DNA from 2 places in the Pseudoalteromonas sp. SG43-7 genome. Region 1 is predicted to be linked to the other one. Evidence: riboswitches for the same ligand, from Rfam matches in the RefSeq annotation. Region 1 holds a riboswitch; the other holds the start of a gene.

What was found. Region 1 has a riboswitch for lysine ahead of dapA (4-hydroxy-tetrahydrodipicolinate synthase). Riboswitches for the same ligand answer to the same signal wherever they lie in the genome.
Region 2: it holds a riboswitch for lysine, as region 1 does, so the genes downstream of both, lysC (lysine-sensitive aspartokinase 3) here and dapA (4-hydroxy-tetrahydrodipicolinate synthase) in region 1, are expected to answer to the same signal.

The regions. Positions count from the first base shown of each region.
Region 1 is NZ_JACJEY010000012.1:107,296-113,161, forward strand. Features, by position in the region: gene H5200_RS07810 (succinylglutamate desuccinylase/aspartoacylase family protein) at 1-181, opposite strand, end outside; gene H5200_RS07815 (PLP-dependent decarboxylase) at 187-1,392, opposite strand; gene H5200_RS07820 (2,3,4,5-tetrahydropyridine-2,6-dicarboxylate N-succinyltransferase) at 1,392-2,132, opposite strand; gene dapA (4-hydroxy-tetrahydrodipicolinate synthase) at 2,148-3,032, opposite strand; lysine riboswitch at 3,165-3,358, opposite strand; gene H5200_RS07830 (DNA-3-methyladenine glycosylase I) at 3,549-4,250, shown strand; gene H5200_RS07835 (YdiU family protein) at 4,259-5,674, shown strand.
Region 2 is NZ_JACJEY010000062.1:3,786-9,651, forward strand. Features, by position in the region: gene H5200_RS19925 (sodium-dependent transporter) at 1-258, opposite strand, end outside; gene H5200_RS19930 (4'-phosphopantetheinyl transferase superfamily protein) at 412-1,155, shown strand; gene lysC (lysine-sensitive aspartokinase 3) at 1,132-2,535, opposite strand; lysine riboswitch at 2,613-2,784, opposite strand; gene nhaD (sodium:proton antiporter NhaD) at 2,899-4,146, opposite strand; gene H5200_RS19945 (hypothetical protein) at 4,325-5,605, shown strand; gene H5200_RS19950 (condensin complex protein MksE) at 5,611-5,866, shown strand, end outside.

The sequences.
Region 1 (5,866 bases):
CAAGTAATTGGTAAATAACTGCATTGCCTTGTACTTCTGCACCGTGCATATTAGCTTGTACATACACACTTGGCCCAGTGCCATCGCCTTTTAAACGATAGACAGGAATTGTGAGCGGTAGGCCGTTGGCAACTTCACCAACTACTATGTTTTCTTGGCTTATAGCTTTAGTCGTACTCATCTCAATTACCTTAAGTAGTAGCTGGCATCTTCAGCTGTGCGAATACAGTTAAGCTCGCCATTTTGTAATGTGTATTCAGCTGCTAGCTCATGACATAAAAAATACGGCATACTTTCGGTAAAGCCGTACGCGCCACATTGGCTAAACACCAACCAGTCTTGCTCATTTAAATCACTAGGTAATTGGTGTTCACCTAAGCAATCAAGTGCTGTACATAATGGCCCATATAAGCTCATAGTTTGGTATGCAGCAGTTGAGTCTCGTAATAATCGTGCTGGGAAATCTTGGCTGGTGACTGCAGGGCGCAATAAATGATTAATACCGCCGCTTAAGATCACTTGTTGTTGGGCATAGTTAAGTTTTCGCTCAACGACAGGCGTTGCGTAATGACCGCATTCGCCCACAGCATAACGGCCAAGCTCCATCCAGAGTTCTTGTACGCCTGCGGCATGTTTAATGTTAGCTAATGCATCAATGAGCGCATCCCAACTTAAGGTTGGTGCATCAAGAGTGTAAGGAATACCTAAACCACCGCCTAAGTCGAGTACTTTTAAGTGAATACCTAAGTCGTTGGCAAGCTTTGTTAACGGCGTAATCATTTGTGACCAAAGTTCAGCGAGTTTGTCGCTGCTAAGCATGTTGCCCCACTGAAAAATATGCAGACCGTCAAAATTAAGCGCTGGGTAGTCGCTAGTATTTAGCGCTTGCCATTCATCGCAACCTAAACCAAATGGAGTAAGGCTATCGCCACCAAGTGGGTTTTTTTCCCCTTCAGGCCAGCGTAATTGCACTCGCAGTAATACCTGTAACTGACAGTTTTGTAAGCTTGCTTGCTCGTTAAGCCAGCGTACTTGATTAAGGCTTTCGGCAACAAAGGTACGTACGCCGCGCGCAATAAAGTGTTTAATTTGTTTTGGGCTTTTGGCAGGCCCTGTATTGAGCACGCGCTCGCTGTTAATACCTTGAGCAAGTACTTGCTCAAGTTCGCCCTTACTTGCCACATCAAAGTTAAAACCCGCGTTATCTAAGCTTTGAATGACTTTAGATAATGGGTTAGCTTTTACGGCATACCACAGTTTTACCTCAGTTTGCGTCACTAACCGCGTTAAGTGTGCGTTTAATGTATCAAGGTCGTAAATAAAAAAGGGTGTATCAAGCGTAGTTGATAGCTCATCAATGGCGGTTTTAACTGGCGTGCTCAAAAAGCTCATTAACGTAAAACCTCTTCAAGCAGCAATGATGCATCACTTTGTTCATCACGGTATTTTACAATTAATGCACACGACATACTTAATCCTTGCTCGCGGGCCCAAGTATTAGAAGCTGGGCGAGAACCTGGAATAACAATCGCGTATTCAGGAATAGGCTCGCCTTTAGCCAGCTGGCGCTCATTAACACAGTCATAAACTGGAATAGTTGCTGATAAGCGTACACCTGGTGCGAGCACCGCGCCTTTTTTCACTACTACGCCTTCAACAATCACGCAACCTGCACCGATGAATGCATCGTCTTCTACCACCACCGGGCTTGCACCAATAGGTTCAAGTACACCGCCTAGTTGTACTGCAGCGCTTAAATGTACATTTTTACCTACTTGCGCACACGACCCCACTAACGCGTGGCTATCAACCATAGTGCCTTCGTCGATAAAGGCACCAATGTTTACATATGCTGGTGGCATAATAATCGTGCCCTTAGCAACGTGTGCGCCACGGCGAACGCTTGAGCCACCAGGTACCATACGCACTCCAGCATCGGCTGCAAAACCTTGTGGTGCTAAATTGTGTTTATCAACAAAGCCACCTGGAAATTCGGTATTAGTGCCATTTTTAAACGCTTCTAAAATACCTTGTTTTACCAGAACGTTAGCATGCCATTGGCCGTTGTCGTCTTGTGTTGCTGCGCGCACAGCGCCCGATTCTAAATTATTTAGTAGTTCTAACCAGCTCATTATAAAAACCTGTATTTAATGCCAAGATAAAATGGTGTTGTTTGCGTTGTTAATACAATCAGTTTGCGTTAACTCAAGATGCGTCAAAGGTGGACGTAAGTACGGGCTGTTAATTCGCCCTTGTAAATGCATCAATACTTTGACGGGGATAGGGTTTGCGACAGCAAACAAGCTTTGAATGGCTTGTGACCAGTCGGCAAATAAATTGGGGTGTTGACCGCTGAGACTTCGTTTTACAAACTCATGGGTTTGCACAGGCCATGCATTAGCAGCCACAGAGACTAAACCTTTTGCGCCAGCCTGGGCAAAGTAAGGCATCAGTGCATCGTCACCGCTAAAAATAGCTAAATTAGGTGCGACTTTTCTAAAACCTTCAAATTTAGCAATGTCGCCACTGGCTTCTTTGAGTGCCCACAAGTTTTTATGGTCTTTCAAGTTGCTAATTACGGCCGATGGAATATCAACAGCACTGCGCCCTGGTACGTTATAAAGCATGCAAGGATGTTTACTGGTATTAAGTAAGCTTTCAAACCAATGTGTTTGGCCTACCACGCCGGGCTTAGCGTATAGGGGAGTGCCCAGTAAATAGCTATGAATGGGTAACTGATTACAGTATTCAACCCAGGCAAGTTGTTGCTTTAGATTTATACCGCCTACTGCAACCATCAGCGGTACTGTTGGCGTTAATTGGCACACGTGTTCAACAATCGCTTGTTGCTCTTTGAGTGTTAGTGCGAGGCCTTCGCCGGTGCTACCAAGTAATAAAATACCATTGTCAGCCACTTGCTGCTGTGCAACTAACTGATCAAGAGTGGCATAGTCGACTTCACCAGCGTCAGTAAATGGCGTGACGAGTGCCGTCCACAAAGGGTAGTCATTTAAATTGAAGTTATTGATCATCTCTCACGAACTTATAAGTGATTCGAGGAGTTAATAAGCTTTTATGATTGGAGCCACATTAACGTCGTTCGAACTAATAATTCGAAGAGCGAATGGGCTTAATATAATAGGGCGCTATGGCCTTATTACGCTAAGACCAGAAGCTCTCCACCAAATATTTTAACAGCCAAGCTGTTATTGGTGACAGTCGCTGGGATTCAACCCAGTCGCCCGAAGTAAAACTTCACAAAAAGTGTTACTTCTCGGCGTTAATTCCCCTCACGTATGATCACTGGAGTGTGTGCTCCTCACATACGTTACCTGAATAACGCACCTCTTCTAGCCCATGGTGCAAGTTTTATCGTTTAAAACTCACACCTTTAATAGGGGTAATGCAAAAGATTAAAGCATTTTAGCCGTCTAGGTGTCAAGGCTGGATATTTTTAAGTTTATTTTTAGCTGCAATGTGCTCCTGACATTTTTTTACAACGTAAATAGCGTTACAGTAAGCGTAATAACAAGTAGTGGTAGTGAGTAATGGAAAAATTTCAAGATATATATCAACGAGCGGCACAGCGAAAAGGTAGCGAAGTAATGTTACAGCACTTACTTGTTGCCCCTCAAAATGCAAAGCAATTAACTGCTTTACCTGATGATGCATGGCTTGAAGAGTTTACCCGCAAAATTTTTCAAAGTGGTTTTTATTGGTCAGTGATCAACAATAAATGGCCAGGTTTTCGGGAAGTATTTTGGGATTTTAGTGTGGCTAAATTATTAATGATGCCGCCAGATATGCTTGAGCAAAAAGCCACCGATGAGCGAATCGTTCGTAACTTTAAAAAAGTGCAAACGATCCCAGAAAATGCGTATATGATCCATGAAGTGGCAAGTGAACATGGCAGTTTTAGTCAGTTTATTGCAGATTGGCCGAGCGACGATATTATTGGTTTGTGGGGGTATTTAAAAAAGCATGGGGCGCGTTTAGGTGGTAACACCGGCCCTTATGCATTGCGAACCTTAGGGAAAGACACTTTTTTATTATCGCGTGATGTAGAAAGTTATCTCCGTGCTCATAAAATAATTGATGGCGGTTTACAAACTAAAAAGTCACTTGCCAACGCTCAACATTTTTTTAATGAATTGCAGCAACAAAGCGGATTAAGCCTACAAGAGCTCAGTCTGTTAGTTGCATACAGCGTGGGCGATAATCGCGTTGGTATACAAACAACCCAAGCTTAAGGAATACTATGAAATTAGTTGCTCGTTACACCCAGATTGCTGATGATTTTGCTGTGGCTGATCAGCCAAGTGCTGTTATTGCTCCAAACTTACTGCTGTGGAACGATACGTTAGCTAGGCAGCTTAATATTGAGGTTGTCACATCAGAACGTGCGGTAATTTTTTCTGGTAATCTTAATAACAGCGATGTTGCTGCTGTGGCATTAGGTTACTCAGGGCATCAATTTGGACATTTTTCACCGCGTTTAGGTGATGGGCGAGCACATTTATTAGGGGCTGTCACTGATCAGCAGCAACAGCTTTGGGACATTCAACTCAAAGGTTCTGGTGCTACGCCATTTTCACGTGGAGGTGATGGCCGTTGTGCAATCGGTCCTGCGGTACGTGAATATATAATGAGTGAGGCAATGCATGGGCTTGGCATACCGACGACACGTTGTTTGGCAGTTGTTGCCAGTGGTGAAACAGTTTACCGTCAACCACCACAACAAGGAGCCATTGTTACCCGCGTTGCTAGTAGTCATATACGTGTCGGTTCGTTTCAGTATTTAGCTGCGCAAGGTGACGTTACTGGTTTAAAAGCCTTAGCTGATTTAGCTATTGAGCGTCATTATCCTGAGATAAAGTCTACGGGCTCTGCGCGTTATTTGGCATTTTTAAGTGCGGTAATTGAAAAGCAAGTTAGCCTGATTGTTAGCTGGATGCGCGTTGGTTTTATTCATGGAGTAATGAATACTGATAATACGCTCGTCAGTGGTGAGACCATCGATTATGGCCCTTGTGCAATGATGAATCAGTTTGATTTTGATACTGTATTTAGTTCTATTGATCGCCAAGGTCGCTATGCTTTTGGCAATCAACCTAATATTGCTAATTGGAATTGTGCACGTTTAGCTGAAAGTTTAATTCCTTTAATTAGCGATGACGAAGAGCTGGCTGTTGAGCTATTAAGCCCATTAATAAATGGTTTTGCTGAGCAGTTTCATCAAGCCTTTACACAGATGTGGGCGAAAAAGTTGGGCTTTGATGGTCATCAAGATGGCGATGCTGAATTAGTATCCGAGTTATTAACTTTACTGAAAAGTCATCAGCTTGATTACACCAATACTTTTGACTCCTTAACAGAATCATTGCAAGGTCAGACTGCCATTCCGAGTGACTTGGCTGGTTGGTCTATTAAGTGGTTAGCCAGAACAAATACGCACAGCTATCAGCTGATGCGCCAAGCCAACCCACGCTTGATCCCGCGTAATCATATCGTTGAAAGCATAATACAGCAGTATGAAAGTACTGGTGAAAGCAGCATGTTAGATGAATATTTAACGGCCTTGAGGTCGCCTTACCAATTGTTGGCAAGCCCTGCATTTTGGTACTCCCCGCCTGTTGATGGGGATACTAATTACCAAACATTTTGTGGTACATAATAACGGAGCGCTGATTGTTAGTCGTATTGTTCGTAAATTGAGCGACGATTAATGAATTAATGTGGTTTATACATCCAGATCTTTAGTTAAAAGCTGTTATTTATTAATAATTATAAGAAATAAATATGCTTAACTACTTGTTGATTTAAAATTAACCAATATAATGCACTCATTAGCTTAAGCATTTAAATT
Region 2 (5,866 bases), on a different contig from region 1:
CGGTGCTTGCTCTTGCCATGCTTGTCTAAGTGCTTTAACCGGATTAGCTTGCGCTTTATGACCTAAGTACAACTCAGTGTATAAAGCTGGCAAGGCTAAAAAAAAGATAACTATAAAATAGACTAGTAAAAACGCGCCGCCGCCATGATTTGCCGCTTGCGTGGGAAATCCCCAAATATTACCTAATCCAACTGCAGCGCCAGAAGCTGCTAAAACAAAGCCAAGGCGGCTTTGAAAACCATCACGCAATTGTGCCATACATCTACAAATCTGTTATTATTTTTCATTATTGTGAATTAAACCATATTTAACTCTCACAGAGTAATAAATTTGCCTTGGCTTAATTAACCAGCGCACAACCGCACAAAATATAAACATGTTTGTTCTTTTATCACTTTAATTGTGGATTTTATGCCTGCGTTATTTTTTCAACAGCAACTCGTTATCACCAAACACAGCGTGCAGCCGTTCAATGCGAATACTATTTTATTATTTGACGCCCAGCTGTTAAATGTCGATGAATTCGATTTAAACGCACTATTAAGCCCATTTGAACTGACGGTTATCACCCGTAGAAAAAGTTACAAAGCCAAGCAAGAATATTTAGCCACTCGGCTACTGCTTAAGTATTTGGTAAAACGAACGATGCCACAATTTCGTGAGCTAGCAAATAACCATATTAGCTCTGAATTTGACCAGCAAAGCAGTAAATTACTGCTACATATAACTGACCGTGACACAGTATTGCGTAGTTGTTTATCCCACTCTAATGGTTTTGTGGGTGCTGCATTAAATGTAGAACGAATTGAATTTGGTTTTGATATTGAAAAAATAAACCTGAAGCGCCCATTTGCAAAGCTCGCTAAGCATTTTTATCATCTTGATGAGGTAAATTTAATAACGCAAGATCAGCAAAGTGCAGAACGATTTTTTAGAATATGGACCTTAAAAGAAGCACTTGCCAAAGCCACCAGCCAACCAATTGCAAAATTACTCAGCCCCAATGTATTTACTGAACTTGAGCGAGCAAATTTAACAGCGCTGAGTTGTCAATATAATGAGTTTGATATCAGTGTGGTAAGTGACAAGAGCACTGACTGGCAGTGCTCTGTGGTAAATTCTACCGCCCAATTACGCGGCGTTTTGAACTTCTAATAAACGGCTGTGGATCGCTTGCACAACAAAGTCTGACTCGCTGTGCTCCACTAAAAAGCACAGGTTATGTTTACTTGCGCCATGACAAATTAAGCGAATATTAAAATCGCTTAATACATTCATTAAGTTAATTTCTTGCTGACGTAATTGAATTTGTGAACCAATTAATGCCACTAAGGTTAAATTGTTCTCAACCGACACGTGGCAAAACTCCGCTAACTTATCAAGGCATTCTTGATCAAGCTCAGGACGCGAGGCATTTGGCGCATTATCTAAAGTAATTGCAACACTTATCTCTGAGGTAGTTACCAAATCAACCGAGATATTAAACTCACTTAAAATTGTAAACACGTGAGCTAAAAAACCACTAGCCAAAAGCATTTCGGGGCTTTTTAAGGTTAACAATATTTGATTTTTACGCTGCGTGACAGCACGAATTCCGGGGATTTGTGATTTCTCACGTTCGATCCAGGTACCACCACGTTCAGGCTCACGGCTAGAACCAACAAACACACTAATATGGCTGCGGCTCGCAGGTAAGATAGTTGCCGGATGTAATACTTTCGCCCCAAAGGTAGCCATTTCGGCCGCTTCATCAAAACTTAAACGCACAATCGGCGTAGCCTTAGCACATAAGCGCGGATCGGTGCTAAAAATGCCCACGACATCAGTCCAAATGTGCACGCTTTTAGCGTTTATAGCTTCGGCCAGTAATGCCGCACTGTAATCTGAACCACCACGACCAAGTGTGGTAGTTTGACCATGCGCGTCGCTGCCTATAAAGCCTTGAGTTACAATAACCTGTTCAGCTAATAACGGAATTAAATGCTCTTTTGCGGCCATTGCTGTTGCAGCTACATCTGGGGTTGCTTTAGAAAACTGGCTGTCGGTTTTTAATACCTGTCGCACATCAAAACGCACCGCATTTAAGCCATTTAAACGCAGTACCTGAGTAAATAAATAGGATGATAAACGCTCACCAAAGCTCAATAACTCATCATGTTGTTGCTTTGATTTTAGTGGCTCACTGGCAAGTGACTTAAAAGCTTTAATGGTTTCATCAAAGCCATGAGCTAAATCAGCATCCAATGACAGCTCATTTAAAATAGCTTCTTGAATAGCAATAACGCCAGCAATGTTCTCATTGCGCTCATCTGCTGATAAATCTTTTTTACATAAGGTCACAAGGTGATTAGTCACTCCTGCGCTGGCACTGACGGCCACTACTCGTACGTTGTTATCGGCTACAATAATTTCACTGCAACGGCTCATCGCTTCAAAGTTAGCCACACTGGTGCCACCGAACTTTGCGACTACGTAGTCTGATTTTTGATTTTGTGCTGACTGTTGCAAGTTAGTTGCAGCTAATTGGGTATTCATGTCGTCTCCTTTTGTGGCATTCATACCACGATAAAACAAGAAGAACTTGGCAAGGGGGTGCTCGATAAGAAAAGTCCACTGCCAGAAGCTCTCCACCTAATTGGTGACAGTTTTGAGGATTCAGCCCCATAAACCGAAAAACCACTGTGACGTCCAGTTGCTTTCCTCGGCGAGTACTTCCCTCCTTAATGATTACAGGCATACGTCGCCTAACATTAAGTACCTAAGTACCGCACCTCTTCTGAATGTTAGATTAATTACTTAAATTATTAGCAATTAAATAACAAAACCCGCTATTAAGCGGGCTTTGAAAGTTATCGTTTAGACGTCTAGCTGTCAAGTTGTTTTAAATAATAAAAGCAATTAAATAAAGCTACCAGCTAAATACGATCCCATATAACCAATTGTATAAGCGATTAATAAATACACCGACATACGTAAATAACTCATAAAGGTAAGCGCTTTTACTTTACTCATAGCGATAATACCGGCAGCCGAGCCAATAATAAGCATGGACCCCCCCACCCCAGTTGCATACGTAAACGACAACCATTGTTGTGGACTCATCACTATTTCAGCTTTAAGTAACGCAGCCGTTAGTGGTACGTTGTCAACCGCAGCTGATAATATACCCATTAAATAATTAGCGTATTGTGCTGGCATTAACTCGTAAAGGTGAGTGAACTTACTGAGCATACCGACTTCTTTCAGGGCGCCTACAAGTAATAATACGCCAACGAAGAACAGCAAGGTGTCGTATTCTATTTCGCGAATATAATCGATGATTTTTTTATTCACATCTTTTTTGCGCATTAAAAATTGCGCTACTAAAAACATCAACGACAAACCAAATAAGAAAGTTAACAAAGGCGGCACATGATAAAGCACGCTTAACGTTAATGTCCCGACAATCGTTGATAAGAAAATCACTGCAATAGTGATATCTGTTTTCTCAATGCGACGGTCCTCTTGTTTGGTAAACTCAACTTGGCCGTTGAGCCCAAATGACAGCATAATGGCCAATAGCGCCACGCTAAATAACGCAGGCACAACCAACAATAGCAAGTGACCAATGGTAACTTTGTCATCAAGGAAAATCATCAAGGTAGTAACATCACCGGTAATTAACGACACTCCGCCCGAGTTCACACTAAAGATGATAAGCGTAGCGTATTTAATTAGCTTTTTCGGATCGAGTTTTAACGACATCACCACCGCAAGGGAAATTAATGTGGCTGTGATATTGTCTGAAATCGACGAAAATAAGAAGGAGAACCCGCCAATCAAAAACATCAGTTTGCGTTCGCTAATAGCACTGGGCATTATCTTATGCACAATATTTTGGATAAAACCTTTGGAGTTCAAATAGGCTACAAAGGTCATTGCAGCCATTAAAAACAACCAGAGTGTGGCAATCTCTAAAATATTGTGGTCAAGTTGATGTTGTACGTTTTCGGGGCTTTGCCCGTGAAGCGGCGAGATAAATAAGATAATCCAGCATAAAGTACCAAAGAAAAGCGTGGTTTTGGCCTTGTTTACATGGATAATATCCTCTATAACGATGAGCACGAATGCTAGCGTTATCAGGGTTAGGATAATTGCAGTTACCATGGTGTTTGAACAACCTTTATAAAAATGTAAAAATTGTATGTTATGAGCCGCAGGACGACACGGCGCGCAGTCTAGCACCAAAGAATGTGTAAAACTATTGTCAATTTGCTTTTCTACGACTAATCGCTGAGGCCTAACAAGCCGGCTTTACAAGATAAATTAGGATTTTTGGAGTTTTATGATCCCAGCTAAAAAGTTGCTAAATACCCTAACAGAGCACTGGGGAATGTTAGAGCTGCTATTTAAACGTTTTAAAATGGCTGATTTCAGCCTAAAAGACGTGCAAAATGCGATCAAACAAAAACAACCTACGTGGTCAAATGAGCGCATTTACAAAGAAACCAACCGCCTTTTAAACCAAGATATTATTATTCCCTTGGCTAAATCGTCACAACTTGAAATTAACCGTGCAATTGCAGATTTTGCCACTTTTTTATTGCAGGAAGAACATTTAGGCTTGGCGCAAGAAATTAGCGTGCTGGTTGAAGATTTAGCCCGTTTGGGTAACCGTTTAGACAATGCCGGTAGTATTGAAGACTACGACGAGATGCGCCGTTTTAGCCGCATTATGGATGATCGGGTGCGTAAAATAATGAAACTATTTGCCCACAACGAAAATGCCATTTTAAATATTGTAGAACAAGCAAAAGCTAATAATGCGGTGCAATCATTACAAAAGCGTTATCAAGCGGTGATTGAAGCGTTTGATGAATACATTGAACCAATGCTTGAAATGGTTGATATTCGTGGCGATTTTCATGCTTGTTTTAATACCATCGAAACACAAATCAGCACGCAAATCGAATATATTGAACGCAGCGGTAAAGCTTATCAAGATAAACGCATGCTTGAACGATTACGTACCCGAATTTTAGAAATGCATTTAGTTGGTCGCGAAAGCCTGCGTAAAAGTGCCGATATGCTAATGCCACTGCGTGAAGAGTTGCGCCGTAATAATATGATCACTCGTCAAGCAGCTAAAGTACTTGGTTTAGTACGTAAAAATGGCGTTGATAATATGCTCAGCGCCGTACAACCACATTTTGTCTCTGACACGCAGCGATTCTCATTGGGGCAACAGCGCCATATGGTCGCTTATATGGCTGCACTTGTTGAGTTTGAACACAGTGAATACGAACTTCCTGATCAACAAGATGTACCTGCTTTTGTTACGCCCAATATTCCAGATTACAATAATGTTAAAGCAAACTTTAAAAAACGCTTCAATGCTAAACGTAAAAAGCCACAACCATTATTGACCTTTTTAGAGCAAAGCTACCCCGACCTTGAAGCCGACGAAATGCTGTTTTTATATCAAAAGCTGGTAAGTGACACCGATATTGAAATCAATCAAAGTGATGAGAAAATGCGCGTGAAAATTGCCGGGCAACATTTTTCTCTTTTCCCTTTTAATTCTAAGCCTGTTGACCCTCAGCAAACACCAACAGTGGATGAGTAACCGTTATGACACAGATAAATTTAGATGAACTTAGTCATCTACAAGCAATTAATAAAAAATTAGTCACCGGCTATCACATTAGCGAACAAGACACCGTAATGTGGCAAGAGCTTGATCAACAAATTGATCATTACCGCGCATTATTCAGCGCCCTTGGCCACGATTTACAACATGACAGCCGTGGTTTTTATTACTTTGCCAGTGATGAAAGTACACCCAATATGGGGAAAATTTCCCGCGCGATTGCCTTAACCATTTATA